Regions from separate parts of the Thalassospira sp. CH_XMU1420-2 genome, predicted to be linked through region 1. Evidence: predicted binding sites of a transcription regulator. Region 1 holds the regulator's gene; the other holds the start of a gene.

The links. The regulator LexA, encoded in region 1, represses DNA repair genes until DNA is damaged. The targets are predictions, from matches to a motif close to ATGTTCTANTTTGGTTC.
Region 2: the regulator LexA is predicted to act here: its motif matches at 12,141-12,157, upstream of recA (recombinase RecA).

What each region holds. Positions count from the first base shown of each region.
Region 1 covers NZ_JAYMEG010000003.1:729,932-745,629, reverse strand. Annotated here, with positions in the region: gene gltX (glutamate--tRNA ligase) at 1-172, opposite strand, end outside; gene WA429_RS13160 (ComEC/Rec2 family competence protein) at 299-2,464, shown strand; gene lexA (transcriptional repressor LexA) at 2,570-3,277, opposite strand; gene moaC (cyclic pyranopterin monophosphate synthase MoaC) at 3,436-3,915, opposite strand; gene trpC (indole-3-glycerol phosphate synthase TrpC) at 3,935-4,732, opposite strand; gene trpD (anthranilate phosphoribosyltransferase) at 4,729-5,763, opposite strand; gene WA429_RS13135 (anthranilate synthase component II) at 5,797-6,369, opposite strand; gene WA429_RS13130 (divergent polysaccharide deacetylase family protein) at 6,641-7,867, shown strand; gene trpE (anthranilate synthase component I) at 7,945-9,444, opposite strand; gene WA429_RS13120 (peptidyl-prolyl cis-trans isomerase) at 9,530-11,422, opposite strand; gene tpiA (triose-phosphate isomerase) at 11,754-12,509, shown strand; gene secG (preprotein translocase subunit SecG) at 12,607-12,942, shown strand; gene WA429_RS13105 (CTP synthase) at 13,068-14,696, shown strand; gene kdsA (3-deoxy-8-phosphooctulonate synthase) at 14,775-15,632, shown strand.
Region 2 covers NZ_JAYMEG010000002.1:313,877-329,574, reverse strand. Annotated here, with positions in the region: gene WA429_RS06220 (ATP-binding protein) at 1-1,536, shown strand, start outside; gene WA429_RS06215 (sodium:calcium antiporter) at 1,585-2,622, opposite strand; gene WA429_RS06210 (DMT family transporter) at 2,708-3,607, opposite strand; gene WA429_RS06205 (substrate-binding periplasmic protein) at 3,947-4,654, shown strand; gene WA429_RS06200 (hypothetical protein) at 4,778-5,497, shown strand; gene WA429_RS06195 (hypothetical protein) at 5,733-5,885, shown strand; gene WA429_RS06190 (PH domain-containing protein) at 6,002-6,763, opposite strand; gene WA429_RS06185 (DMT family transporter) at 6,966-7,865, shown strand; gene WA429_RS06180 (carboxypeptidase-like regulatory domain-containing protein) at 7,926-8,483, opposite strand; gene WA429_RS06175 (DUF4198 domain-containing protein) at 8,488-9,282, opposite strand; gene nikR (nickel-responsive transcriptional regulator NikR) at 9,380-9,859, shown strand; gene WA429_RS06165 (autotransporter outer membrane beta-barrel domain-containing protein) at 9,950-11,428, opposite strand; gene recA (recombinase RecA) at 12,331-13,404, shown strand; gene WA429_RS06155 (NIPSNAP family protein) at 13,509-13,814, shown strand; gene WA429_RS06150 (helix-turn-helix domain-containing protein) at 13,822-14,892, opposite strand; gene WA429_RS06145 (alpha/beta hydrolase family protein) at 15,023-15,698, shown strand, end outside.

The DNA.
Region 1 (15,698 bases):
AAATGGCTTCGACGGCCTCGGGCGTTGAACGTTCGCGATCGGTATCTTCAATACGCAGCAAGAATTTGCCGCCGGTGTGTTTGGCATAAAGCCAGTTATAAAGGGCGGTGCGTGCGCCGCCGATGTGTAAAAACCCGGTCGGAGACGGGGCAAAACGGGTAACAACCGTCATTCAATCTATCCGCTATCTGGATGTTGTCGCTTGTCGTATGGACTTTTGGCGTGCAGGCTATAGCACAAATGACACGCTGTTGCACCACAGCCGATGTTAGATAGAAACTAAGCTTAAGGCGGGCTATTGGACATTCGTCGCAATACTTTTACAAGAAGTATTAAAAAACAAAGGCTTGCGGGGTTTTTCTCGCAAGTCATATTTGTTGTTACAAGCCAAAGAAATAAATGGTTTCTGTCCTCTGTTATCTTCTTTGGGTTGGGATGTGCCCTTTATTTCTTGCTTCCTGCGCGCATTTCCGTTGCAGAGATTTCAGTTACCGTGATTCTTTCGGTCTGCGCGTTCTGGATGGTTCGCAGCAAAGCCTGGCTGGCATTTTTGATGCAACTGATGGCCAGTATTACAGCAGGTTGTTTGATCAGTGCCTTGCATACGGAACTGGGACCGGAAAATATCCCGACCAGAACCCTTTATTCGACCGAAATCACCGGAACTGTCATCGGTATTGAACCCCGCGGCAGTCGCATGCGCGTTACCCTTGATCCGACAAATATTCAGGGTCTTTCCAATGATCAGATCGGCTGGAATATCCGGCTCAGTTTTCTCGGTGACAGTGCGCTTTCGATCGGTGATGAGGTGCGCGTAAAGGCACGGTTGTTTCCCCTGCGCCCGCCGTCGGTTCCCGGTGATCCCGATTTCGCGCGCAACCTTTATTTCAGCCAGATCGGCGCAACCGGGTTTGCATTCGGCCGTCAGTTCGAAGTGTTGAGCGAGAAGGGTGCATATGAAAACAAAGGGATAAGGGCCGTCGTTGAACACCTGCGTCAGAAAATATCCGACGTGATCAATCGATATGTAACCGTGCCCGAGGCCGGGATTGCCAAAGCATTGATCATCGGTGAGCGCGGCGATGTCACTGCTGAAATTGCCGAGGATCTGAGAAAATCCGGGCTGGCCCATCTTTTGGCAATTTCCGGATTGCATATGGGGTTACTGTGCGGAACCGTTTTCTTTCTGGTGCGTCTGGGGTTGGCTGCGATACCGGGGATCGCATTGCGCTATCCGGTCAAAAAATGGGCGGCACTCGCGGCCGCCGGGGCGGGGTTCATTTATCTCGGATTGTCGGGGGCAACAGTGCCGACGCAGCGGGCCTTTGTGATGTTGCTGGTTGTATGGATTGCTCTGTTGCTTGATCGCCGTGCCATATCGTTACGGCTGGTGGGGGTGGCCGCACTGGTTGTTCTGGTGTTAAGGCCCGATGCGGTGCTTGGTGCCAGTTTTCAACTTTCCTTTGCGGCTGTCGGGGCACTTGTTGCCTTTTATGACGGGCCCGGCCGCCGTTGGCTTGACCGTCATGGCGGACGTCCGTGGCATGAACGTCTTGTGATCTATATGGCGGGGCTTTTGATCACCAGTGTCATTGTGACGGTTGTGACGGCACCTATTATCGGATTTCATTTCGGGCGGATATCGGTGCTTGGCATTGTTGCCAATCTGGTTGCCATTCCGATAATGGCATTCTGGGTGATGCCGTTAATTGTCCTGACGCTGGCATTGATGCCATTCGGGTTGGCGGGCGGTGTGCTTGCGCTGATGGCGCCCGGATTGACTGTTCTGATCAAAACAGCATCCCTTGTCGCCGCCCAGGAATGGGGATTGTGGTATGTGGCCGGGCTCGGTGATGTGGCAACCGCCTGTTTGTTGCTGGCAATTGCGTGGGCCGTGATCTGGCGCGATCAGGTTGCCCTTGTGGTGTCCGGGCCGCTTTTGATCATCGCCATCATTGCGCAGGTGACCCATCAAACGCCGGATGTTCTTGTATCGGGTGATCAGGAAAGCTGGGCCGTTTATGACAGGGAACAGGAAATCCTGCATGTGGCGGACGGGCTTGGTGATTTCCAAAAATCCCTGTGGATGAGCCGTTTTGGCATCCGTCCGGAAGATGAAGCCACAAGAATAAGGCATTGTAACAACGATCCCTGTCTTGTGGTCACTGGCGCTGGTGATAAGGAAACTAGGACCATTGTTGCAACCAGTCTGGCCAATCCGTTCTATGCCTGTCGTAATGCCGATCTTGTGATTACGCTAAAAAATGATTTGCCAATCCGAACCTGTCGCCAGGCCGGGGCGCGGGTGATGATTGATGATGACGTTTTGTGGTGGCAGGGCGGTGTGGCCCTTGATACGGCTAAACTTGATCAGGGAAGGTCGTCATTTGAGACCGTGCGGGCAATATCCGGTCACTGGCCATGGATTGTGATTGGCGGTAAAGCTGCTCCATCGCAACGGTAATCAGTGGTCGTACCTGGACCGGGTCGGATGCACTGATCCCGAATACAGAAAATCGCCTGTGTGAAAATCACAGCGGGCGATTTTGTGTGTGTAGTTGTCGGTGGCTTAATACTGACGCAGCAACCCGACCAGGCGGCCCTGAATGCGGACGCGATCCGGTGACAGGGCGCGGGTTTCATACCGGGCATTGGCCGGTTCCAGAAGAACCTCACCGCGCCCGCGTTTAAGGCGCTTAAGGGTCGCTTCGCTGTCATCGACAAGGGCAACGACAATCGTGCCATCATGGGCCTGCTCGCACCGCTGGATCAGGACGGTATCACCATCAAGGATGCCGGCCTCGACCATGGAATCACCCGATACTTCAAGTGCATAATGATCGCCTGATCCCAAAAGGGCAGCGGGCACCTGAACCATGGTGCTTTGATCACGCAATGCCTCGATCGGGGTACCCGCAGCAATGCGACCATAAAGCGGAAGCGAAATGGCTTCGCCGGTTTCGGCAAAGGCCGTGGGCACGGTTGCCGGACGATGGGGGGCTTTGCGCGCACTGGCAATGGATGTGACGTTGTTCGGGGTTTCGGGGGTGTCATCGTCGCTGTTCTCCGGAAGCCGGATGACTTCCAGGGCACGGGCGCGATGCGCAAGACGGCGGATAAAACCGCGTTCCTCAAGCCCGGTAATCAGACGATGGATCCCTGATTTGGATTTAAGGTTCAGGGCCTCTTTCATTTCATCGAAAGAGGGCGAGATACCGTGATCGCGAAGGTAATTGTCAATATAGACCAGCAACTCATATTGCTTGCGCGTCAGCATGATATTTCCCGAACCTGTAGCAAGAACAAAAAGGATACATAAATGTTCTACTTTAGTTCTTTTGTCGGGTCAAGCGCATCGGGCCAAAAACAACGGATTGACCGTAATTCAGGCAATAATTGCGGGTTTTGAATGGTAGCCGCCCGCCCGCAAACACCCTAATCGGCGATGAAAGTCCCCGATTTCCCGCCTTCCTTGCGGGTGACGCGGATATCGGTAATCTGCATGGCCTTGTCGACAGCCTTGCACATGTCAAATACGGTCAAGGCGGCGATAGAGGCCGCGGTCAACGCCTCCATCTCGACACCGGTCTTGCCGGTGGTCTTGCAGGTCGCAGTGATATCGACCCCGTCAACATCATCGGCCAGTTCAAGATCAACCGTCACCGATGTCAGGGGCAGGGGATGGCATAGCGGGATCAGATCGGGGGTCTTTTTTGCTCCCATGATCCCGGCAAGCTGTGCGATGCCAAGAACATCACCCTTTTTGTGGCCACGATCGGCAATCAGCTTTGCCGTTTGCGCAGACATCAATACCCGCGCCTTGGCAATGGCAATGCGGGTGGTATCGGCCTTGTCCGAAATGTCCACCATCACGGCGTTGCCACCGGCATCAATATGGGAAAGCTTGTCTGTCATGTGCTTTGCCAGTCCCAGGTCAGGCCGCAAGACCAAGGAGGTTGCGGGTTGCCGCAGTGACGTCGTCCTGACGCATCAGGCTTTCCCCAATCAGGAAGCACTGCGCACCAACCTTGGCCATGCGTGCAAGGTCTTCGGGCGTGAACAATCCGCTTTCGGCGACCAGAAGACGGTCGCTATCGACCATGCCAGCCAGTTCCTCGGTCGTGGTCAGCGAAATTTCCATGGTCTTGAGGTTACGGTTATTGACCCCGACCAGACGCGATTTCAGTTTCAGGGCACGTTCAAGTTCCGGCGCGTTGTGAACTTCGATCAGAACATCCATGCCAAGGCTGTGTGCCGCATCTTCAAGTTCGGCAGCCAGTTCGTCTTCAAGGGCTGCCATAATCAAAAGGATGCAATCGGCCCCCAAGGCGCGTGCTTCGGTGATCTGATAGGGATCAACCATGAAATCCTTGCGCAATGCCGGAAGGCCAACCGCCGCGCGCGCCGCGACAAGATAGCTGTCATCGCCCTGGAAATAGGGCACATCGGTCAGAACCGAAAGGCAGCTTGCCCCGCCAGCCTGATAGGCCTTTGCCAGTTCCGGCGGATTGAAATCGGCGCGGATCAGACCCTTGGACGGGGACGCTTTCTTGATTTCGGCAATCAGGCCATAACGGCCATCGGCAACACTGGTTTCAAGGGCCTTGATAAAGCCGCGTGGCGCTGATTGGGCTTTGGCTTCGGCTTCAAGCGTGGCAAGGCTTTTGCGGCTCTTGCAGGCGGCAACGTGTTCGCGTTTGTCGTCGCAGATTTTCTTAAGAACGTCGCTCACGCTGCGTTTCCTTCGTTGGTAATGGTGACAAGACCCTGAAGCGTTTCTGCGGCCTTGCCGCTATCAATTGCTTCGGATGCCTTTTTGATGCCATCGGCAAGATCGCTGGCAACGCCGGTCACCACAAGTGCCGCCCCGGCATTCATCAGAACGATATCGCGATAGGCATCTTTTTTCGCTGCCAGAAGGTCAAGAATGGCCTTGGCATTCACATCCGCATCGCCGCCCTTAAGGTCATCAAGCGTTGCTGTCTCAAACCCGAAATCGCCCGGGGAAATTTCAAAGGTCCTAACATTGCCGTCTTTGACTTCGGCGACAAAGGTCGGGCCCGTGGTCGAGATTTCATCAAGACCGCTGTGGCCATGAACCACCCATGCATGAACCGACCCAAGACGATTGAGCACATGGGCAACCGGTTCGACCCATTCCTTGGCAAAGACGCCAAGAACCTGGCGTTTGGTCTTTGCCGGGTTGGCAAGCGGACCCAGCAGGTTAAAGATCGTGCGTGTGCCCATTTCAACGCGGGTCGGCATCACGTGACGCATCGCCGAATGGTGACGGGTCGCCATCATGAAGCACAGCCCAATCTCGCGGAGGGCCTTTTCCAGCAATTTCATATCGGCATCAAGATTGACACCAAGCGCCATCAAAACATCAGCCGAACCCGATTTCGACGATGCCGCGCGGTTGCCGTGTTTGGCAACGGTCGCACCTGCAGCGGCGGCAACAATCGCCGCACCGGTTGAAATATTGAAGGTTCCACTGCCATCACCACCTGTGCCACAGGTATCAACCGCATTTTCCGGGGCAATGATGCCGGTGGCCTTTTCACGCATGACACGTGCCGCACCGGTAATTTCGTCAACGGTTTCGCCCCGAATGCGCAACCCCATCAGGAAAGCCCCCATTTGCGACGGGGTTGCCTGACCCGACATCAGCACGTTAAAGGCCTGTTCGGCCATGCTTTCGGTCAGCTTTTCACCATCTGCGACTTTGGCCAGAATTGGCTTCAGATCATTATCAGTCGACATTCGGGTTTCCTCGGTTTGCGGTCCGGTGTGGTTTCAGGCGCCGGTAAAGTCGATAAAATTCTTTAACAATGCGTGGCCATGTTCCGATGCGATGCTTTCGGGATGGAACTGAACGCCATGTATCTGATGGGTTTTGTGCCGAACGCCCATGATCAGACCATCCGCGCTTTCGGCCGTGATTTCAAGACTGTCAGGCAAAGTTTCGCGTTCAATCACCAAAGAATGATAACGCGTTGCTTCAAACGGGCTTGGAAGACCGGCAAAGACGCTGGCGCCTGAATGGTTCATGGCATCGGTTTTGCCATGCATGCATTCGGGGGCGCGAACAACCTTGCCGCCAAAAGCCTGACCAATCGATTGATGGCCAAGGCACACGCCCAGAAGTTTGACTTGGCCGGCTGCTTCCCTGATCAGATCAAGACAGATACCCGCGCGTTCGGGATCACAGGGGCCAGGTGAAATCACAATGCCTTCGGGCTTGAGAGCAAGCGCATCTTCAACGGAAATCTCATCATTGCGGCGCACTTCGACCTCGGGGCCGAGTTCGCGCAGATAATGCCACAAATTGAATGTGAAGCTGTCGTAATTATCGATGAGGAGATACATCGGAAAAGGCGCCTGTGCACATGAAGGTCGGCAGAGAATAAACGCCCTTGCCGCTACGTCAAGCGGAAGCAGGGTAAGGGTTTTTTCCTACAGCCGGTTGTTGTCGCCCGCGCATAAAGGATCTCTTAACCCGGTGCTAACCAGCACCGATTTAAAACATCCCGACAATATCCGACATGATCGGTCTATAATCACCATATGGGAAGGAGCTGCGAAGGTCATCTTCGCAGAGCCGACGAGCGACCCAGAAAACGATACTGGAGACCACCGCGTGGCACGCCGGGCAACGACCGCCAAACGAAAAAAGGCGGCACCCAAAAAATCCAACCGCAAAAAAGCTGCACCGAAAAAGAAATCGGGTGGCATTGGCCGCCTGATGCTGGGGGGTGCCTTTGTTGCGGGAACGCTGTCGGCCATTATTGCCGTTGGCAGCATGCTTGAACTTGACCGGGCGTCCGACGAGTTCGGCCGTGCATCCGATCAACGTGCACCCGACTACACACTTGCGGCACCCGAAACAAAGCCGATGCTGCGCAAGGATTATCAGCTTCCCGACACACCGCCCTCGGGTATTCAGGGGCGTACAGGCTATCTGATTGATGAAAACGGGCGCCAGACGGCAAATCAGACCAAAAATCAGGGGCAGGGTGGGCAAAACCTGTCCGATTTCGTCGAAAACCCGAAACCAGACTCCAAAACATCGGTCTTGCCTGGTGAAAGCGGTACGGATAGCCCGGCGCTGACAACTGCTACGCCGACAGACAATTCTGTGCCCTGGCGCAAATTTGCGGCCCTTGCCCCCGATGCCGGGCAGAAACCGGTCATTGCAATCGTGATTGATGATGCCGGTCTGGACCAGCCGCGCACCGCGCGCACGGTCAAACTGCCCGGACCGATCACGATTTCCTATTTGCCCTATGCTCGCGATTTGCAGCCGCAAGTCAATGCCGCACGCACTGCCGGGCACGAGGTCATGCTTCACATGCCGATGGAACCGTCATCTGCTGCGGTGGATCCGGGGCCGCACGCGCTGCTTGCGACCTATGATCGTCAAAAAATCCTCAGTGAAATGAACTGGATGCTTGACCGGTTTGACGGTTATGTCGGTGTGAACAACCATATGGGCAGCAAATTCACATCCGATCCGGAACGGATGCAGATCGTGATGGAAGTCATGAAGTCGCGCGGATTGATGTTCCTTGATTCGCGTACAAGCGCCACATCGGTCGGCTATTCGACCGCCAACAAATTCGGCGTTCCCGCCATCACACGTGACGTTTTCATCGATGATGCGGATGATGCGGAAAAAATCGCAGAAATGCTTGCGCGCACCGAACGTGTAGCTGCCAAACAGGGATATGCGATTGCCATTGGTCATCCCCGTGACCTGACGATCAGTGCCCTTCAAAAATGGATACCCGAAATCGAAGCACGCGGCTTTGTGCTTGTACCGGTCACGGATATCTTGCGCCGGTCATCACAAAGCGTAACCGGTTAGTTCAATATTCTGAAAAATGCAGACATAAAAGGGGCCGCAAATGATTGCGGCCCTTTGGTATTTGATCAGTTTGGATATTACGCAAATCGGTATGCTTCGCGGGCCGCGGCCATCAGTGCGCCAGCCTTGTTGCGGCATTCCTTGTGTTCAAGTTCCGGTTTGCTGTCGACGACGATCCCAGCACCAGCCTGAATATGGATTTTCTCGTCCTTGATGACGGCGGTGCGCAGCGCGATACAGGTATCCATTGATCCGTCGGCCGAGATATAGCCGATACATCCGGCATAAATACCGCGCCGTACCGATTCCAGTTCATCAATGATTTCCATGGCCCGAACTTTGGGGGCACCCGATACGGTTCCGGCCGGGAAGCCGGCCTTGAGCGCATCCATCGCGTCATATTTCGTTTCGTCAATCTGACCGACGACATTGGAAACGATATGCATGACGTGGGAATAATATTCGATCTGTTCGCGATCCGTGACGCGCACTGTGCCCGGTTTCGACACGCGGCCGACATCATTGCGACCAAGATCAAGCAACATCAAATGCTCGGATCGTTCTTTCGGATCATCCAGAAGGTCCTGGGCCATGACCTTGTCGTCTTCTGGCGTTTTGCCGCGCCGGCGTGTACCGGCAATCGGGCGAATGGTGACTTCGCCGTCGCGCAGGCGCACCAGAATTTCCGGGCTGGCGCCGACCACCTGGAAACCACCAATATCAAGATAGAACATGAAAGGTGACGGGTTGATCCGGCGCAGCGCACGATAAAACGCAAAAGGCGGCAACTGATAGGGCAGCGTATAGCGTTGCGACAGCACCACCTGGAAAATATCGCCAGCCCGGATATATTCCTTGGCCTTGTCTACCATGTCATAAAATCCGGCTTCATCCACGCTGACCTTCGGATCGGGCAGGGTATCGGGCACGGATTTGGAACGGCGATCGATGAACAGATTGCGCTGGAACTGCATGACCACGTCATTCAGACGCGCACAGGCCAGATCATAAGCCGCATTGGCATCAATGCCGTCTTCCGGGCGGACCGGGGTGACGACGGTTACAGTATCTTCGATGGTGTCAAAGCTTGCCGTGACGGTAGGGCGAATGAAAATGCCATCAGGTACGCCAAGTTCATCCTTGTTGCTGTCTGGCAGCTTTTCCATCAGGCGCACTGTGTCATAGCCCATATAGCCAACCAGACCAGCACTCATTGGCGGCAGGCTGTCGGGCAGTTCGATATGGCTTTCGGCAATCAGCTTTTTCAGGCTTTCAAGCGGGGCTTCGCCTTCGTCGACGAAGGCGTCGGCATCAGCCATCGCACGGCGGTTCAGTTCGGCCTTGTTGCCAAAACACCGCCAGATCAGGTCGGGTCTAAGGCCCAGAAACGAATACCGACCGCGAACAGCGCCGCCTTCAACAGATTCAAGCAAATAGGTATTGGGCATGCCTTCGGCGATCTTGAGGAAAGCCGAAACCGGCGTATCCAGATCTGCTGTCAACGCGGTCCAAAGAACCTGTGAGACGCCGTTATCGTAATTTTGCTTGAAGCTGTTGAAATCCGGTTTGATTTCCATGGTCTATCCAAATGTTGGTCTTGGTCGTAAATGTCATAAAAGAAAAAGGGCGACCGGATCAACCGGTCGCCCTTTTGTGTGGCTGTCAGTTTGCAGCGGACGGGGCGTAAAGCCCGTTGATCACGCTGTTATTGACCGTGACCGAGATTTCATCACGCAGATAGTCAAGATACTGCGACAGGATATCTTCATTGATTGCCTGTTTGAGTTCATCATTGACCGGCTGGGCATCAGCGGTTTCGACATTGGCTTGCTTGATTTCGTCAAGACGCACAACCAGGACGTCTTCACCGGTCTGGATCGCCTTGGCCTTGCCGTCTTCAAGCGTGAAGAGGGCTGCTGCAACCGCCGGATTGACATCGGCACCAAGGCCCTGTCCGGTCCGCTTGGTCAGGCCGCTTTCCTTGACCGATGCGCCATTTTCCGATGCAACTGCTGAAAGGTCGGCACCCGATGTGTTGACGCTGTTGGCAAGTTCTTCGGCCTTGGCAACCATCAGTTTCTGGCGTTCTTCGGACTTCCAGGCGGCAATGACATCTTCGCGGACATCTTCGAACGGGCGCAGTGCCGACGGCGTTACATTTTCAACCCGGACAACATAACGGGTGCCCGATGCGGTTTCTTCAAGGAAGCTTTCCTCGCCGTTTTCAAGCTCGAAGATCTTTTCATTGATCTCGTCAGCCCCGTCGATGTTTTCGCCGGCAAGACCTTCGCCACGGACAATACCGTTAAGCTTGTAGGTCTTTGCACCGACATCGCGTGCAGCGTCTTCGATCGGGGTGCCAGCACCCAGTTCTTCGTCAAAATTGGCCGCCAGATCATAGATCGCGTCTTCGGCCTTGAACTGTTTGATGCCGTCGACAATCTCGTCGCGGACTTCGTCAAGCGACTGAACGCTGCCCGGCGTTACCGAGGTCACACGCAGGATATGCCAGCCAAGTGCTGTTTCAACTGGTTCGGAGAAACCGCCTTCCGGCAGGGCAAAGGTCGCTGCACTCAGGTCAGGCAAAATGTCGTTGGCGGTGAATTCGCCAAGCTTGACCATCGACTCATCCATGCCGGCTTCCTTGGCCGTTTCCATGAAATCGGCACCGCCCTGAAGGCTTTTGTAAGCTTCGCGTGCGGACTGTTCATCACCCGGCGCAAACAGGATTTGCTCGACAACGCGCTTTTCCGGGGTCTGGAATTCGGCTTCGCGCTGCTTGTAGGACTCCGCGATTTCGTCTTCGGTAACAGTGACCGTCGCAATCAGGTCCGCAGCACTCAGCGTTGCAAGCGTTACATCACGGCTTTCCGGTGCCGTGAACTGCGCTGCATTGTCTTCGTGGAATTTGCGAAGGGTGGCGTCATCTGCAACGGCGATATCATCGAACTCTGCACCATTCAGGGCAAAGAACGACCCGCGACGCTGTTCATTACGATAGGCAACAATCTGCTTTGCCAGCATTTCAGGAACAGCCGCCGTGCCGGTCAGGCTGCCGACAACCTGCTGGCTCATCAGATCACCACGAACACCTTCGATGAATTCCTGTTCGGTGTAGCCCGCAGTGTAAAGAGCCTGAAGGAAACGGTCGCGGCTGAACTGGCCGGTGGTCGGGTCCTTGAAGTTGTCCGACGCAAAGATGGTATCGCGGACTTTATCGTCGCTGATGCCGATCCCCATATCCTTGGCGTCTTCACGCAGCACCTTCTGCGAGACAAGCGACTGAACCGTATTGTTCAGAAGACCCATCTGGACAGCTTGTTGCTGGTTGAAATTCGGGCCGAATACATTTCGCATATTCTGCACGCTGCGCTGGAAGGCGCGTTCCAGTTCGACCGGGGTGATCTTCTGGCTGCCGATTTCGGCAACTTCACGCGATGTGCCAAGATTCAGCATCGATGCGTTCAGGCCCCAGATAACGAAGCTCAGTGCAATCACGCCAAAGATCACTTTGGCAAAGATTGATTTCGAAAATGTGCGAATGCCAGCAAGCATATGATAAGCCTAACAATTCGTGGTTTGGTGTCGATATAATGTATCGACAGCTTTTAATTATGATCGCCCAGGGACGCAAATCCCGACGAAATTGCCGGGCATCTTAATGGCGAGAGGTAACAGCGGCAACAGCCGATTGCATAGAAGATCATTGCAATTCCAAACGAAATGCATGAACGCGTGTTTTCCGGGACTTGGCCCGGTGCGGTGGACATGCTAAAAGCCGCTTCGAAATTGATCCTGTAACAATTCGTAACGATTGCCATTGATGCAATATCGAATTGTTATCAAAGGAATTTATCTGAAATCGACCAGCACGAGGTAGCTTCCCATGACCCAACGCCGTCCCCTGATCGCCGGAAACTGGAAAATGAACTGTTTGCGTGCGGATGGTCTTGCGCTGGCATCCGGACTTGCTGCAAAGGCATCCGAAAAGGGAACTCTGGGCTGCGATATTCTTGTTTGTCCGCCCGCGACACTGCTGTCTGATGTGGTTGGCGTCACCAAGGATAGTGCAGTTGGCGTTGGTGGCCAGGATTGCCACGCAGCCGTATCGGGTGCGCATACCGGTGATATTGCTGCACCCATGTTGGCTGATATCGGTGCTGGGTATGTTCTGGTCGGTCATTCGGAACGTCGTGCTGATCATGGTGAAAGTTCGACGGATATCCGTCGCAAGGCCATCGCCGCACATGATGCCGATCTGGTTGCTGTTGTTTGTGTCGGTGAAACCGAACAGGAACGCGATCTTGGTGCGACCCTGTCTGTTGTAAACGGGCAGGTGGCTGTTTCGGTTCCGGACGGGGCAACCGCAAAGAATACCGTGATCGCCTATGAGCCGGTCTGGGCAATCGGAACCGGACGCACCGCAAGTGTTGCCGAAGTCGCCGAAGTTCACACCGCGATCCGTGCCGAGCTTGTCAAACGCTTTGCCGATGGGAACGAATTCCGGATTCTTTACGGTGGTTCGGTCAAGCCGTCCAATGCGGCGGAATTGCTTGCCCTTGAAGATGTCGATGGCGCGCTTGTCGGCGGGGCGAGCCTCAAGCTTGAAGATTTTTGGAAAATTATTGAAACTTGCGCCTAGCCAACAGCCATAAAACGCGTTAAATACGCATCAAATTTATGCCCGATCCGGGCCAAATTGCGTTCGGATCGGAAGTTAGGACAAGAGTTTCGAGACCATGCAAACAGTCATTCTGGTAATCCACCTTCTTCTTGCGCTTGGCTTGATTGCCGTCATTCTCGTGCAGCGCAGCGAGGGCGGTGGGCTTGGTATCGGCGGTAACAGCGGCGGCGGAGGCGGTGGCTTCGGCGTGATGAGTTCACGCGGCGCTGCGAACCTGCTGACCCGTACCACTGCGATTCTGGCAGGTGCATTCATGATCACCAGCATCATTCTTGCACTGCAGTCCAACAGCCACACCAAGCCAGCTTCCATTCTGGAACAGGCACCGGCTTCGGCCCCGGCGGTTACTGAACCCGCCGAGGATACCGGGCCCGCGGCTCCGACCCGCTAAACAAATTAACCGACGACACGAGGCGGCAAACTTGCCGCCTCAATTTTTGATTGTTGTATTCCCCGGTTCGTGATGCACTAAACGGCATTGAACCGAGGCTTTGTGCTTTGAGATGAGGCAAAGAAATGACTCGTTATATCTTTATTACCGGTGGCGTTGTTTCTTCGCTGGGCAAGGGCCTGGCTTCCGCTGCTTTGGGTGCTTCGTTACAGGCACGCGGCTTTACAGTTCGTCTGCGCAAGCTTGATCCGTATATCAACGTTGATCCGGGCACCATGAGCCCGTACCAGCATGGCGAATGCTATGTGACCGAAGACGGTGCCGAGACCGACCTTGATCTTGGTCACTATGAACGTTTTACCGGCGTTTCTTCGCGCCGTTCCGACAACGTGACCACCGGGCGCATCTATTCGAACGTGATCGCCCGCGAACGCCGCGGTGATTATCTTGGCGGGACCGTCCAGGTCATTCCGCACATCACCGATGCGATCAAGGAATTCGTTCAGTCTGACGCGACCGAGGATTTTGTGCTTGTCGAAATCGGCGGCACGGTTGGCGACATTGAAAGTCTGCCATTCCTTGAAGCGATCCGTCAGATGGGCAACGACCTTGGTGATGGTCGCACGCTGTTCATGCATCTTACCCTGGTGCCCTATATCTCGACCGCTGGCGAGCTGAAAACCAAACCGACCCAGCATTCCGTCAAGGAACTGCAAAGTGTCGGTATTCAGCCTGATATTCTGCTTTGCCGTTGTGATCGTGAAATTCCGATCAATGAACGCCGCAAGATCGCGCGTTTCTGTAATGTCCGCGAAGCAGCAGTCATTCCGGCCTATGATGTCGATAACATCTATCAGGTGCCGATCAGCTATCACCAGTATGGTCTTGATAGCGAAGTTCTCCATCACTTCGGTCTTCAGGCCCAGGACCCGGATCTGGCACCGTGGGAAAACATCTGCAACACCATCCGCAACCCGGAAGGTGAGGTCACCATCGGTATCGTTGGCAAATACATCCAGCTTCCCGATGCCTACAAATCCCTGACCGAAGCCCTGACCCATGGCGGTATCGCCAACAAGGTCCGCGTCAATCTGGAATGGATTGCGTCTGACGAGCTGGAAAAAGAAGGCAACGTCAACGAAATCCTGTCCAAGCTTGATGCGATCATGGTTCCGGGCGGCTTTGGCGAACGTGGCGCAGAAGGCAAGATTGCCGCAGCACGCTACGCCCGTGAAAACAAGGTGCCGTATTTCGGCATCTGCTTTGGCATGCAGATGGCTGTTCTGGAAGCAGCCCGCAACCTTGCCGGTCTCAAGGACGCATCTTCGTCCGAATTCGGCCCGACCAAAACCCCGCTTGTTGGTCTGATGACCGAATGGGCAAAGGATGGCGGTTCGGTTGAACGTCGTACCGGCGAAGATGATCTTGGCGGCACCATGCGTCTGGGCAATTATGAGTGCAAGCTGGTTGACGGCACCCGTGCACGCGACATCTATGGCAGTGAAACCGTTCTGGAACGTCACCGCCATCGCTATGAAGTTAACGTAAACTTCATGTCGCAGCTTGAGGAAAAAGGTCTTAAATTCTCGGGCTTGTCGCCGGATGGTCGTTTGCCGGAAATCGTTGAATACCCGGATCATCCGTGGTTCATCGGTGTCCAGTTCCACCCGGAACTGCGTTCGCGTCCGCTCGACCCGCATCCGCTGTTCGTGTCTTATATCAAGGCCGCCAAAGAGCGCAGCCGTCTGGTATAATTGACACGCAGTCTGATTGCGCGAATGGCCGCGTGCTGTATGCGTGAATGGCCGAATGCTTGAATGAAAGTCATCGCAATGACCGAAATTAAAACTGTCAAAGTCGGCAATATCGAAATCGCCAATGACAAGCCCTTTGCCGTTCTGGCCGGGCCGTGCGCGATCGAAAGCCGTCAACATGCACTCGAAATGTCCGCAGCCCTTAAGGAACTGTCCGAAGGGCTCGGCATCGGTCTGGTTTACAAAAGCTCGTTTGACAAGGCGAACCGCACCAGCACCACATCCAAGCGCGGTGTAGGTCTGTCCGAAGGTCTTGATATCCTGGCAGAGGTCAAATCGGTCACCGGTCTTCCGATCGTGACGGATGTGCATTTGCCGGACCAGTGTGCGGCGGTTGCCGAAGTTGCCGATATTCTTCAGATCCCGGCATTCCTGTGCCGTCAGGCGGATCTGTTGCAGGCGGCGGGCAAAACCGGTCGTGCGGTCAATGTCAAAAAGGGCCAGTTCCTGGCACCTTGGGACATGGCCAATGTGGCGAACAATCTTGCCGCGACCGGCAATGACAATATTATGCTCTGTGATCGTGGGACCAGCTTTGGCTATAACACGCTTGTCACGGACTTCCGCGGACTTCCCACCATGGCCCGTCAGGGCTATCCAGTTGTTTTCGATGCAACCCATTCGGTTCAGCAGCCAGGCGGGCAGGGCACGTCGTCCGGCGGCCAGCGTGAATTCGCGCCGGTTCTGGCCCGCGCAGCCGTTTCGGTTGGTATCGCAGCACTGTTTATCGAAACCCACGATAATCCGGCAACGGCCATTTCGGATGGCCCGAACCAAATCCCGTTGAACAAATTACCCGAAGTTCTTTCGGTCCTGATGGAACTGGACAAAGTGGCAAAAGCCAATCCGGTTCGTCTGGATATGTTTGACGCATGATTTTCAAATGCCGCCAATCGTCATTGGCGGCATTCTTTTTTGCTGTAACCTGCATGCCTGACAAAA
Region 2 (15,698 bases), on a different contig from region 1:
TGGGAACATGCGCTGGCCGAAACCGAACGCCGGGTGCGCTGGTTCTTTGATGAAAGCCCGCTTTCGATTGTTCTGGCCGACATGTCGGGCACAGTTACCGATGCCAACCGCGCCTTTATCGAAACCGCCGGGCAGAACCATGCCAATGTGGTCGGGCGTTCGATCCTTGAACTGATTGTTCCCGAAGACCGTGACGAAGTGGCGCGTTATCTGTCCAAGGCCGTGATGGGCATGGGCAAGGGCGGTCAGATCGAAGCCCGTCTTGCCGGCGCGCGCGGCGTTGCGGCCCAGATTTATCTGCAACGGGTTGCGGGTCGTTCGGGCGAAGCAGGCGCGTTGCTTCTGAACTTCCTTGATACGACCGAACAGAAGAATCTTGAGGAACAATTTGCCCAGTCCCAGAAAATGCAGGCTGTCGGTCAGCTTGCCGGCGGGGTGGCGCATGATTTCAACAACCTTCTGACGGCGATGATCGGGTTCTGTGATCTGTTGTTGTCGCGCCACGGGCCGGGTGATCCGAGCTTTGCCGACATCATGCAGATCAAACAGAATGCCAACCGTGCTGCCAACCTTGTCCGGCAGCTTTTGGCGTTCTCGCGTCGTCAGACCCTTCAGCCGAAAATCATCAATATCACCGATGCACTGGCTGAAATGTCGAACCTGCTGCGCCGCCTGATCGGCGAGAAGATCGATCTCAAGGTCAGTCACGGGCGCGATATCGGTCTGGTAAAGGTCGATCCGGGCCAGCTTGATCAGGTGATCATTAACCTTGTCGTCAATGCGCGCGATGCCATGGCCGGCGAAGGCGGGACTTTGACGGTTCAGACCAGCAGCGAAATTGTTGATGAACCGACCGCAACCGGCACCGAAATCATCCCGCCGGGCGATTATATCGGCATCAAGGTCACCGATACCGGCATCGGTATCCCCAAGGACAACCTGACGCGGATTTTCGAACCCTTCTTCTCGACCAAGCAACGCGGCGAGGGAACGGGTCTTGGTCTTTCGACGGTTTATGGCATCGTCAAACAGACCGGCGGCTTTATTGCGGTCAACAGCGAAGAAGGCAAAGGCACGACCTTTACCATCTATCTGCCGCGCTATGAGGCAACCGAACAGGAACTTGCCGAAACCCAGGCCGTCACCGAAGAAGCCCCGTCACGCGATCTGACCGGAACCGGTGCGATCCTTCTGGTCGAGGATGAGGATGCCGTGCGCACATTCGGCGCGCGCGCCCTGCGCAGCAAGGGCTATGACGTGCTTGAAGCCAATAACGGCGACAACGCGCTTGAGGTCCTGAATAACACCGACAAGACGATTGATCTGGTGATTTCCGATGTCGTAATGCCGGGTATCGATGGCCCGACACTTGTGCGTATGCTGCGCGAAAAGAAACCCGAACTCAAAGTCATCTTCATTTCCGGTTACGCCGAAGATACCTATCGCGACGAACTGGACGAAGAAAACGGTGTTCACTTCCTGCCCAAGCCCTTCTCGCTCAAGGATCTGGCGACCAAGGTCAAGGAAGTCCTGTAAGGTTTTGGGCCGGGCAGGCGGCATTATTGTCGCGGGGCGACAGGCTGATCATCCCGCAAGATAAAATGCAGACGCCCCGTAAAGGGCCAGTACCACAAAGCTTTCCCAGCCGATATTGGCAATGCCGCGCCGTTCACGGTTGAGCATCCCCAACAGCAACACCCCACTCATCAATATGACCAGTGCGATGGTAAAGACATGCTGTTGGCTAAAGGCCGCATAGATCGATCCTTCGCGATAGGCGATGTCTGATGCCGCCAGAAACAGGACGTCAAAGGCGTTGCCGCCGATAATGTCCCCAACCGCCAGATTGACCGCCCCCATGCGTACCGCCGCAATTGCAGAGACAAATTCCGGGAAGGACGTTGAAATTGCCGTCAGGAAAGTGCCAACAGCGGTTTCGCTGATATCTGTCACGGCAACAATCGCAAGCCCGGCCTGACCGATAATGTGGCCGGCAACGGCTGTCACAAGCGCAAAGGCAAGGAATTCGCCCCACAGTCGCGCGGTGCTTTCGGGGTGGGTATCGGCGGTTTCATGTTTGGCGTCTTCTTCGGTCAGATCGGTTTTCTTGGGAAGCCACATCGGCTCATCACGGATCGCCGATAAAAGATTAAGGCCAAGCGGATAGATCACCAGAAGCAGGATGGATGCCGGGTGAATGTGAAAAATCATCCAGTCCGGCCCGGCATAGGCCAGCAGCGGCAAGGACAGCATGCTGAGCAAAAGGGTGGTCTGGGCAAGGCCGGTGGCGCTGGCCGCGGCATGTTCAAGATTGCCTTTGCGATAAAACAGATCTGCAATCGCCAGAAACGTCGTCTGGGCAGCAATCCCGCCAAGCGCATTGCCAATCGCAAGATCGGTATGCCCCTGCCAGGCGGTGGTCACAGATAACACGCTGCCCGGCAGGCTGGTCGACATGCCGACAAACAGGGCGCCGGCGATGATTTGTCCCATGCCGGTGCGCTCAGCCAGTTTGACGGCAATACTGGCCAGTCGGGTACCGGCAAAAATGATGATCAATGTGCAGACCGTAAAGGTCGCGACAATAACGCCGAGCGACTGCTGACCAAGGTCAAAGGGCATGCAATGCTTTCCGTGATCAAAGAAGACTACAATGTGTAACTTCCGACAGGGTAGCTTGTTCCCCGGCTGCTGTCTTTGCGTTGGCTCAGGGGATTTCAGGAATGCTTGGCCGCGGCCGCATCCAGGCCGGCACAAGATTAAGAACAAGCGCACATCCCGCCATGATCGTGATCCCGCCGACAAGCTGCATGGCCGAAAGTCTTTCGCCCAATGCCGTGGCACCGATCAGCACCGCAATCACGGTAACCAGAAACTCGACACTGATCGCGCGGGTCGGACCGATTGATGCCACCAGCCGGAAATAGACGATATAGGTGCAAACACTCATCAAACAGGCGGCAATGATCAGATACAAATAGTCCATGGCAACCGGAATGCGTTCAAGCGGCACGGCAAAGATCATCGGCAAGGTCATGATCCCGCCAAACAGAAACGCACCGATTGTGGTTTCCCAGTTGCCGCTTTGGCGCAAATGACGGCTGGCATAATTGCTGCCAAAGGCCGCGCACAGGGCCGACAGGATCGATGCCACGCAGCCAAGGACAAATTCCGGTGTCACGGCAACCGCGGGAAACCCGACCAGAAGCACAATCCCGCCAATGCCAAGTGCCAGACCGGCGAAGCCTTGTTTGCTTGCGCGTTCAATGCCCCAGAACTGGCTGATGATCATGGAAAAAAGCGGAATAGCCGCGACAAATATCGCCGTCATGGCTGTTCCGATGCGTGGTGCTGCATAGGACAACCCGATCAGCTGTCCGGCAACGGTGGTCGCCCCGACAATGGCAAAGGGCCGCCAGCCCGCACTGAAATCAAGTTTGCGGCGGCAAAGCCTGGCAAGCAGGTAAAGCGACCCGGCCGCAATCAGGGCGCGGAATGTAACCGCCCCGACCCAGCCAAAGGCATCAACAACCTTTACGACGACAAGAAACGAAAGTCCCCACACGACGGCAAGGAACAGATAGCGGGCGATATCCCCTGGTTTCATTTGTGATGTACTTAAAACGGGGCGTGGGCATCCTTTGTTGATGCGCAGGCGATGTTGATGGGAAATCGGGTGGTGGCAGGTGGCAGGTGGCAGCTGGCGCGGGGCCCGATATTCCGGCTGACCGCGGACCTGATGGTGCGACCGGCATCGTTTCCGGTCAAGCGCGAAATGCACGTCCGGGATGCAAAAGTTCCCTTAAGCCTATAGGCAAACCGGGCAATCCTGAGTATCGTCTCAGACAACAGACCAAAAAGGTCTGACAAACAAGGTTTTCATCCGGAATGGAAACCGATTGCGGAGTGGGCGGCATACCGGTATCGGGTGCCGTAATGGGAATTTATGGCAGTCGTCATTTGCGATGGGTCGCATCGACCTTGGGGCTTGTGCGCGCATCTTTTGCGCGGATTTATCCTGTCCGTTCTTTTGGTCCCGTCCGTACAGGCAAAGGATGCCTGTCTTCGGATTGCAATGCCCGAAATTCATGTCAGCCCGGAGAATATGGCGCAATATCGCCGCGTGATGGCGGATGCCGGACTGTGTGTTGAACCCGCATCACTGCCACAGATCCGGGCGGTTGCGGCCCTGCGAGCCGGTAAGATTGACGGGGTGTTTGCCGGGCAGGATGATTTTCCCGAACTTGTTGATATTCCGGTCGTGCCGGGCGAGGTCGTCCTTGGGAAATTGCCGGGACTTCTGATTGTGCGCAAAGGCCCGGTCACCGGATTTGATGATTTGACCAATGAAGTTCTGGGCGTGCCGCTTGGCGCGACCTGGCCCAGAAAGCTGATTGCGGGCTATGCCAATATTGTCCGGGTGCCGCGCGGGGCGGAAATGTTAAAGGAAATGCTTCGCGAAGGGCGGATCGATGCGATGTTGCTTGATGGCTATTCCCTGAATTGGGCTGGCGGGGTGCCTGATGGCTATAACGCCATACCCGTGGCAACGATCACGGTTCACAGCTGGCTGCGTGCGGAATTTGCCGAACATATCCCGAAATTCGATCAGGGAACGCGGGCCTATCTCAAGGCTGTGCAGGAAGAAGAATAGGCAAGGCCATGCGTGATGTGAAACAACCGGACCGGATCACCAGAATACAAGAAATGCCGCCCGCGTGCCGGTGTTTGACACCCGGCATATTTGCGGAAAATCCAAAAAGCCGTGGGGGTAGGAATGGCGCGTGATCTGAATTTCAGGGTGTTCAGGGCCTGTCTGTTTGCCGTCGGCTTCGGATTGGCCGGGCTGAGCAGTTTGTTGATGTCATCCGGTGCGCGGGCTGATGAATTCTGTCTTCGCATGGCGATGCCCGAAGTCACCCGTGATGCCGTTGGTGTCGAAGCCTATCGCCGGGCCATGGCCGATGCCGGGCTTTGTATTATTCCGGTATCAATGCCCAATGCGCGTTCCGTGGTTGCCATGCGCAATGGCGAAGTCGATGGTGTATTTGCCGGTCTTGATGATTTTGCCGAACAGGTCGGTCGTCCGCTGATCCGTGGGGATCTTCCGGTCGGGGCGGTATCTGGCGTGCTGGTTGTACGCGACGGCGATATCAAATCGCTTGATGATCTGACCGATCAGGCGGTGGGGATCTGGCTTGGTTCAAGCTGGGCTGAAAAGCTGATGGCGGGTTACCCCAATGTGATGCGCTGTCCGGCCGGTCCCGAAATGATGCAGGAACTGATGCGTGCCGGGCGGCTTGATGCCATGCTGATCAATGAATTTTCGCTGATCCTGACGGGCGGCTTGCCCGATGGCTTTGTGTCGATCCCGGTGATGGAACTTGAAGTCTATACATGGCTGCGTGCCGAATTTTCCGACTATTTGCCACTTATTGAAAAAGGCAATCAGGCCTATGTCGATATCCTGAAGAAATGGCGGAAAAAGGCGTCATGACGCCCGGCGCGTGACGGGTGTGAAAAATTCGAAAATGTTTGTTTAGATTTCTTGCATATGTATTTTCTTTTTATCTATAGTTGATCAGCGCAGCAGACGGAAAAACGGCGGCTGTGCGTTTAAATGAACAATGAAGAATTCCGGTCATGACAAGGTGACCGGCACAACAGGCGAGGCCCGGTATCGGCACAAGGTTCATCAAAGAACCAGGCGTGATATCGGCTTGGGGGTTTGAATGGTAAAACGCAAATCAACCGGGATCGTGCGATCCTGTATGGTGGTTGCTATTTTCGTGACGGCATTGCTGTTGTCATTTGAATTGCTGCCCTCGGCCCAGGCCGATGCCGCAAACCAGCAGGCAAAAACCATTACCTGGGTTCAGAAATAACTGCCGACGGCCTGCATTGGCAAATCGGTTATCGCCGACAGGACAAAGCACCAGGGACCTGACACCTAGCACCTAGCACTTTGCACACAGCCTGTGCGTGATCAGATCTGCTTGGATCAAAGGTCTGTCTTGTCCGGTGTCTGGACCTGGGATTCAATGGCCTGATCCGATCCCAGATGGGTGATGTCGATCGGCGTGTTTGTATCCCGGTTGGCATAGACGCGCCCGAAAAAGTCCGACAATTTCTTGGCGACATCTTCGGGCTGGCTGACCTGATGCAGGGTGAATTTGTGGCCGATGCGATCGGTAATATGAAGATCGCCATAATCAAAGATATTGCCAACGACACTTTTGCTGATACGGGTTGATTTGATGGCTTCGAACCCGCGATCATCCTGATCCTTGCGCAGGACGCCGCTGCGCGTGATGATGCGGTTGCTGGTAATCACGCGTTCAAAAAAGAACAGATCGCGGATCGCAGTCAGCGGCAAAAGAAGACTGTCCTTTGCTGCGCGTGTCGATGCACCAAGCACGCGGCGCAGAAGGCTCCATACAATCGAAATTGCTGCCAGGATCAAGCCGATCAGCGCAAATGAAAACACGAATTCATACTGTTCCCAGATTTCATCAAGGGCTGAAAAGGCTTCGGGTCCGGTCAAAAGATTTCGAAATTGCGGCATCAGGAAATTGTAAATTTCGCGCCAGTGATAGGATGCGTAAATCAGGGCCGCGATCCAGACAATCTTGATCAGGCCGGGCACCAGCACCGATACCGGGGCAATCGGCAAATCCATGATCACCACTTCACCATCCTGAAGATAGCGGCGAATTCCCTTGAACGGTTTGCCGTTATTGTCGGTCTGCTGGGCCTTGGTCATGCCGGTTTCCTTTTGCACGCAATTTCATGAACATACGGTGCGGGCAAAAAATCGCAAGCAGTTGCAAATTTTCGAATTCTGACCGTCGATAATTCTGATTACAAACGCCTGAAAATTTGCGCTTATAGATTTATTGGCCACGCCACCATGGCCACAAACCGGTACATCGCCGGAACAACAACAATGACAGGAAACGCGCCCCATGATCCCCCTGTTTGGTGAGGCCGCCGCCTTTACCGCCGCCCTGTGCTGGGCAACATCAAGCATGATCTTTTCCAATATTGGCGGCAAGGCCGGTGCGCAGACCGTCAATCGCGGGCGCCTGGCCTGTTCGATTTTTTGTCTGACGGTTCTGCACTGGCTTCTTTTGGGAACACCGTGGCCCGAATCAGTTACCTGGGAACAGCTGGGCTGGCTTAGCCTGTCATCGATTGTCGGGCTGGTGATTGGTGATGCCATGCTGTTTCAGGCCTTTGTCCTGATCGGGGCACGGTTGTCGATGTTGTTGATGTCGACAGTGCCGATCATGGGGGCAGTGCTGGCATGGGTGCTGTTTGATGAAACGCTCCGTCCGATTGAAATTCTGGGTATCGCCTGTGGGGTGGGCGGGGTCCTGATCGTCATTCTGGGCAAAAAGGGCCGCCCGGTCGGGCTGGTCGGGCGCAACTATGTGATCGGCATCCTGTTCGGACTGGGTGGTGCTATCGGTCAGGTCGCCAATCTGATCACGGCGAAATATGCGCTGATTGATGGCTATTCCGCATTGTCCGCGACCTGGATCCGTACCCTTGTTGCGGTGATTGCCATGTGGGGAATTGCCCTTGTCTTCGGGCGGGTGCGCCGCACGGTGACTGCGTGCCTTGCCCCGGATGTCGGCAAGTGGCTGTTGCTGGGGGCTTTGATCGGGCCTGCGGTTGGGGTCTGGCTTTCGATGTTGGCGGTTCAGAATGCCAATGTCGGGATTGCATCGACCCTGATGGCCTTGCCGCCGGTTTTGCTGATTGTCTATGAAGGCGTGATCCTGCGCCGGCCTGTGGGCTGGCAGGCCGTTATCGGGACCTGCCTTGCCTTTGCCGGGGTGGCGTTACTGTTCCTGCATTAGAGATTAAGAGATCAGGGCATTTAGGCATTTAGGCATTTAGGCATTTAGGCATTTAGGCAACTAGGACTGATGCGCCTTTCGCATGCGTCCCCACAACAGCAACCCGCCATAAAAGTTCGCGAGCACGCTTAACCCGAACAACATCCCCGCCCAGACCGGCAAATCAAACATTGCCGCCGTGCCGCGCATTGTTGTGTTGGCAACTGGCGCGGTGGGGGTAGTCGGGGCAGTCGGGTCTGGTGGGTCGGAGGTTATGTCGGGTTTGCTCTGATGGGTCAGTTGCACCAGATGCCCCATGCCATCACCCACCCGGATGTGCCAGTTTTGCGGTTGTGTGATGTCACGGCCCGGCTGATCCGGGGCAAAGGCAAAATGGCCGCTGCGATCGGTACGCGCCTTTTGCCAGATCTTGCCATCAGGGGCGGTGACGATGACTTCGGCAAATCCCATGGGACTGCCGTCGGTATAGCCAAACCGGTATCGAACCGTATTCTCATTGCCAACAGCTAGCCAGCCAGCCCCGTGGGCGCGGGCATCTGTCGGTTCCGATAGGATCAGAACCGACAACGCCACAAGAACCATGATAACCGGCACCCGGCTGATACCCGCCAGATGCATTTTCCTAGCCGTCCACATGGAAGCTTAGCGTCGCGCGAAGGTTATGAACCCGTACCCCGTCTGCGGCATCGGGTATATCGGTTGCAACCCGCACGACCCAAAGGCCGGGTGCCGAAATGCGGACCTTGGCAATGGCACTGCCGCGGTCATCGGCAAGGGTTTCGGTATAATAGGCCCAGGAAGACGGGGTTGGGGTAAACCCGGCATAGGTCGCAAGAACGGTGGTGGTCAAAGGCTCCCCGTCAAGCAGGATGCGAAATTCGGCGTCCGTGCCGATTTTGGTCCGCCGCGGATCGCCAAGCGGAACGATTTCAAGCCGATCACCAAGCGGGGTCGTGGCCACGGCATTGTCATCAGTTGCCTGCGGGCCGATCAGATGTTTTGCAAATTTCTCGTAACGCGAAGCGGTCAGGGCATCGGGATGCTGTTCAAGCCCGCCTTCCTGCCAGCCATCGGGCGTCTGTGACCAGACAACCGGCAAACGGTGGGCAGCAATCCAGCCGGTTTGCGCATGATCGTCAACAGATGCAACAAGGTTCGGGGCGTTCGGATTTGGTGTGACATCAAGTTCGGTCTGTCCGGCATCAGTGATCAGGCGGGCGCGCACATTTTCGATGGCTTCGGCTTCTTCAGGTGTGCCGAACTTATGGGTCGAATCAAGAAATATCGTTGTCGGTTGGCCCGGCGCAAAGGTGCTTTGTGCGGTGCTGGCGATGAATTCATGGGCGGTTGTCGCACTGCTGATCAGGCACCCGGTCATGCCAATTATCAGGGCACGTGCGAACTTTGATTGAAACATCTGCTATCCTTTGGGAAATTAGGTCTATGAAATGGCGGTATGAACTTTTCAAAATTGTTCATACGAGTCAAGCTGATGATTCTGAAAGGGAATTGATATGACCCGTGTGACGGTATCAATCGAAGATGATCTGATGGAAGCGTTCGACACCTTCCTTGAAGGGCGGGGCTATACCAACCGGTCCGAAGGATTCCGTGATCTGATCCGTGAAAAGCTTCAGAATGCCAAGCTTGACGAAGACCCCAACGGGGTGGGAATTGCCGTTCTGAATTATGTCTATGACCATGAGGAACGCATGCTGGCATCACGTTTGATGAGCACCCAGCATGAACATCACAATCTGACGGTCTCGACCGTGCATTTCCACATCGATCATGACACCTGTCTTGAAAGCGTGACCCTGCGTGGCAAGCTTGCCGAAATTCGCGCCTTTGCCGACAAGGTCCTGGCACAGCCCGGCGTGCGCCACGGGCAGCTTTATTCCGTTCCGGGGGAACTGCACATTGAATCCCATCACCACGGGGATGAAGACCACGGTGCGGCCCATACCCACGAACATCTCAAAATTACCACCTGATCGTTCCTGGCTTTGCGGTCATGCGCCATAAAAAAACAGCCGCCCTGGTGACAGGGCGGCTGTTATGGTTTTGTTCGAGGATAATACTGTTTAGAACGCGAGTGTCATATTGACTTGCGCAACACTGGCGGCATTGCCCGATTGGGAAATGTCATGGGCCAGTGACAGGCGGCTCGACATCGGACCTTTGTCAAAGCCAAAGCCGGTCGACATCGACTGGTTGCCATATTCATCAACATCACTGCCAAAGAACGGGGACATGATGCCGACGGACGCACCGCTAAGGTCGCGAAGTTCGAAACCATAGCTCAGCGTTCCGGCAAGGGTATATTCATTATAGTCCGTACGACCGGCAAGGTAGCTTGCCTCAAGTGCGGCATTCAACCCCGTCGTCGCATCCGACAACCGCAGGCCGCCGCCAATGTTGAAAGCTGATTTGTCGTTATTGAGTTCATCGGTAAAGTCATAGATCAGACCGGCTTCGACAAACGGTGTCAGTTTCAGGCTGTGCAGCTCGAAATCGTAAGCAGCCTCGAGCGACGGTTTGACCTGACGGGTGTTGGAGCGGGAGCTTTCAACGAATGTGTTGTCGCTCTCGACATAGCTATCAATCGTTTTTTGTGCGGCCAAAAACGATACGGACGGGCTGATAGAGACCGGATAATCGGCAAGGGGCTGATAGAAATAGCTGGTTTTGAGCGAGGCATACCACATGGCGGAGTTGGTGGAGCCATTGATGCTGCCATTGCTGCAGGTGACGTCAATATCGCCTTGTGAATAGCCCGCCTCGGCAACAAGCGAAAGGTTGTCAATCGGCTGATAGATGGCATAGGGCGAAATGACCCATGCGCTTTCATCGTAGCTGCCGTTATTGAAGGACGTGGTCAGGTTGGTATCGTTGTAGCCAACAGACGCCCCGGCAATCAGACCATTTTCAAACCGGTAATCCGCGCCAAGGTTATAGCCCCAGACATCACCGTCATATCGGTTGTCCTGGCCGCCCGAATTGAAATCGTTGTCGACTGATGTGTAAGACCCATGGCCCCAAACTGTGATTGGCGAATAGGACTGAAGGGCCGCGCGGCCATCAACCCCGGCAGCCCCGCCAACAGAACCCTCATCGGTCGGGCCAAGGGCCAATGCATGATCGCGCGCCAGATCCGCTGCAATAACAGAGCTATCGAAAGCAGCATTCATCGCCAGTTTGCGCATGACAGCCCGCATATCATCGGCGCTGTCGCGATATGCAAATCCGCCACGAGAGGCCGCCCCATATCGGTTGTCCGCAAAGGATGCGGTTTCATCATTTCCAGCCCCCGGTACACCACCAGATGCCCCGCCCGTTGAGCCACCGGTTCCAGTACCACCGGCACCAGCACCACTAGGTGCGCCGACGCCGCCACTGCTTACACCCGCACCGGCACTGCCGACCACCGTTGCAACGCGGGCTCCGATATTCTGTTGAATGACAGAGGTCTGGGACCGCGAAACCGCACTGGTGACGGCTTTGGACGTGGTTTCGGAGGAAGTCTCATTGCTGGCTGTGGGCTGTGCGCAGCTAATTGTCACGCGAAAGTCTGCTGCGCTTGCTCCATTTTTTGAGAAGTACGATGATACTTGGTACTCTGCGCTGGACTGGGCTGTGACCACCAATTGGCCAGTGCCGCCGTTTGCCGAAACGGTTGTCTGTACAGTGTTCTCACTCGTGCTCGTATCCATATTATAAATGGTCAGGTTCGGTGTTGCATCTACCGAGAAATTGTTTTGCCACAGATACGTGACTTTATCGCCGGCTTGTAAGTTTAGCGTGGCAGTTCGGTATAAACTTGTGCTGTTCTGACTAGGTGGCTGGTTCGAGATAAGGCCGTTGATAGACGTGCAGTCATAGTTGGTCGCCGCATGTACAGGTGTTGTGGTCAGTGGAAGCGCGCCAGCAATGCCAAGAAATAAAGCTGATGAAATTGCCAATTTAGATAGTTTCATTAATCCCGATCCATAGCGTTGGGTTAGGTCCAAAAAACAGAAGGTTTATGAAAATCAGTGCCCGGACATTTTGTGCTTTGGGGTCGGATCACATCCCCGGGATGCCACGTCAAGCTTGGGCGGAAACTTGTCAGTAAGTGTCAGATTTCCAAGCAAAATCAGATGTTTGCCCCGGGTCTTATGCAGCCCAGAGTTATGATGTCTAAGCTGTTAGAATAGATAGCCGGATCCTTGAGGATGGATGGGGTGTTGTAGGGCAGAAAGACTCCTGTTTGCGTCTTTCTGATCTGAGAAATGAGAACAAACTTGCAACATCCAAAATTTTATGACAGTGTTCGCATTATGTTCTCAATTCGGCTGCTGACGTGAACAGGGAAACTATTCTGTCTGGGCAGCAGGTTCTTCAAGCGGTGGCGTTCCGCATTTAGGTCCGGGGAACCGCCTGCGTTGCATCCTACCCGGCCCTGTGGAATAAGAGAGTTCGAGCAATGATTCAGACCGCGCTGCATTTGGTGGATAAGGATACTATGGATAAGCAGAAGGCACTCGAAGCCGCCCTTGGGCAGATCGAACGGGCATTTGGCAAAGGTTCGATTATGAAGCTGGGTCAGCGGGAAAGCGCCGTTGACATTTCAGCCATTTCAACCGGATCACTCGGTCTTGATATCGGACTTGGTATTGGTGGTCTTCCGCGTGGCCGTATCATCGAAATCTATGGCCCGGAAAGTTCCGGTAAAACGACCCTGGCCCTGCACACCATTGCCGAGGCGCAAAAACTTGGCGGGACCTGTGCATTCGTCGATGCCGAACATGCGCTTGACCCGGGCTATGCCCGCAAGCTTGGCGTGAATACCGATGAACTTCTGATTTCGCAGCCCGATGCCGGTGAACAGGCACTTGAAATCGCCGACACGCTGGTGCGTTCCGGTGCGATTGATGTTCTGGTCGTTGACTCGGTCGCGGCCCTTGTTCCGCGGGCCGAACTCGAAGGTGAAATGGGCGACACCCATGTCGGTCTTCAGGCCCGCCTGATGAGCCAGGCCTTGCGTAAACTGACCAGCTCGGTGTCGCGGTCGAACTGCATGGTGATCTTCATCAACCAGATTCGTATGAAAATCGGTGTGATGTTCGGCAGCCCGGAAACCACAACCGGTGGTAACGCGCTCAAGTTCTATGCGTCTGTTCGTCTTGATATCCGTCGTATCGGCCAGATCAAGGACCGTGACGAAGTTGTCGGTAACCAGACGCGCGTCAAGGTCGTCAAAAACAAGATGGCTCCGCCGTTCAAACAGGTCGAATTTGACATCATGTATGGCGAAGGCGTTTCCAAGATGGGTGAAATCCTTGATCTTGGTGTCAAGGCAGGCATCGTTGAAAAGTCCGGTTCCTGGTTCTCCTATAACTCGACCCGGATCGGTCAGGGCCGTGAAAACGCCAAGAACTTCTTGCGCGAGAATCCGGAAATGACCCAGGAAATCGAAAACAGCATTCGCGAAAGTGCCGGCCTGATCGCCGAAAGCATGACGAATATGAGCGAAGATGACCCGGTCAATGATGATTGATCGCGCTGTTTTTGCACGATGATTTAAAAAAAGACGGGCCGTGATTTCGGCCCGTCTTTTTTGTTTGGGCCATCAAACCCTTCACCCCGTTCAAAGGTGCAGCCATGATTACCTGCTATTTGAAATACATAATCGACAGTCACAAAATTCCCGAGTTTGAGGCATATGCCAAACGCTGGATTCCGATTGTCAATCGTATGGGCGGGACCCATCACGGGTATTTCCTGCCCCATGAAGGGGCGAGTAACGTGGCCTATGCGCTGTTCAGTTTTCCAAGCCTTGCCGAGTATGAAGATTACCGCAATCGCATGGCTGGTGACCGCGAATGTCAGGATGTTCTGAATATGGAAATCCGCAATCGCAGCATCATTTCCTATGAACGCAGCTTCATGCGCCCGGTCCTGGACTAGGGGCGGCCTATGATCCGCGTCGCGTTGCGGTCGTTGTCACTGCCGCTGCCGGGATTTGCTGCTGTTGCCACTGGCTGGGTGTTTGGCCGGTAATGCGCAGGAATTCGCGATTGAAATTCGATTTGGTGTTAAAGCCGCTTGAAAGCATGGTGGTTGTGACATTCTGTCCGCGCGCAAGTTCTTCGCAGGCATGATCAATCCGGAACCTGTTGATATAGCGCGACACATTTTCCCCGGTACTTTGATTGATCGCTGTGGATACCTGTTTCAACGGATAGCCCAGCCGCCGCGCAATCCGCGCCAGCGTCAGATCGGGATCAAGAAACAGCTTCTGACCGCTTATAAGCTGATCAAGTGCTGTCATGATTTCATCGACCGGGATATCGGGCGTATCGGGCGCGGTTTTGTCAGGCGCGCTTGACGGTTCGATATCATCACCCCCGTTGTCATCATCGCCCGATCCGATGGCAAGATCTGGGGAAAGCGCCAGAAACCCGATGGTCAGCACTGCCAGCGACGAAAAGATGCTTAAAATCACACCCGTCGCGCCTTCTGCCCCGAATTGCAGGGCTGCTGCGATCAAAAGATCGCTAAAGGCCGAAACAATCAGCGCAATGGCAATCACCCGCCAGATCAATGCCGGTACATGCCCGGATGCCAGACGCGAATGGGCCAGATCATTGCCCTGACGATGCAGTGCAATCAGGATGGCAGACGCATAGCCGACAAAAAGCCCGCCAAGCAGGGCATCAATCAGGACCGGCATGGCAAGGATCACGATCACCATCACCACCGGGGCCAGAAAATGGCAAAGATCGGTGGCGATAAGGCGCGACCGCAAACTGCTTTGCAAAAAGGCCATCCAGGCCAGCGCCGGGATCATCGATGCCATGACCGGCTGCAACAACCGGATGGCATCAAACCCGTAATAATGAACCAGCGACACGGTCACACTCTGACAGGCGCAGGCCAGCAGCAAGGCGGCAAGCAACCGGCTGGTCTTATCAAACAGGATTGCCCGCAAAAACAGATAACCCAGCAACAGGGCGACGATCATGGGTACGGGAAGTGCGATCATGTCTTGTGGCGATCCGATCATAAAACGTCCGAAAACCGGTTTTGCACGTCCTATAACCGGTTCAAGGACGCCAGCCCCCGAAATCAGGAGCAATTTCAACCCGGTGAAGATTAAAACACGGATTGAAATCATGAAACATGTAACTTCTGCGGCCCTTCTTTCACTTGGTCTTGCCAGCGTTCCTTGCATGGCGACCCCGTCCGCGGCACAGGAACTGGCGGGCTATGACCGGTTCGATGTCACTGCATCACACAGATCCATGCCGCTTTCTGCGTCCATCTGGTATCCGGCCGGGACTTATATCTATCGTGCGCCGGTCACCAAAAACGCAATCTGGCAAAGCACGGATGCCTATATCGGGGCGGCGATTGCACCGGGAAAACACCCGCTGATCCTGCTCTCGCACGGATCGGGCGGCAATATGGATGCGCTGGGCTGGCTGTCGTCGCAACTGGCACTTCGCGGGGCAATGGTGCTGGCGGTCAATCATCCCGGCACGACATCGGGGGATTCATCGCCCCGGCGCACCATTCATCTGGCGCCGCGTGCGGCCGATATCACGGCCCTGCTTGATCAGGTTCTCGCCGATCCGGATTTCGCCCCCTATATCGACCGGGACCGGATTTCGACGGTCGGCTTTTCGTTGGGTGGGACAACGGTTCTTAATCTGGCGGGGATGCGATTTGATGGCGACCTCTATCGTGAGTTTTGCAAGACGCATGGTGATGTGATGCAGGATTGTGCCTTTTTGAAACGTGGCGGGGTCGCTTTCGATCAACTGTCTGATGACATTGCCATCGATGCCA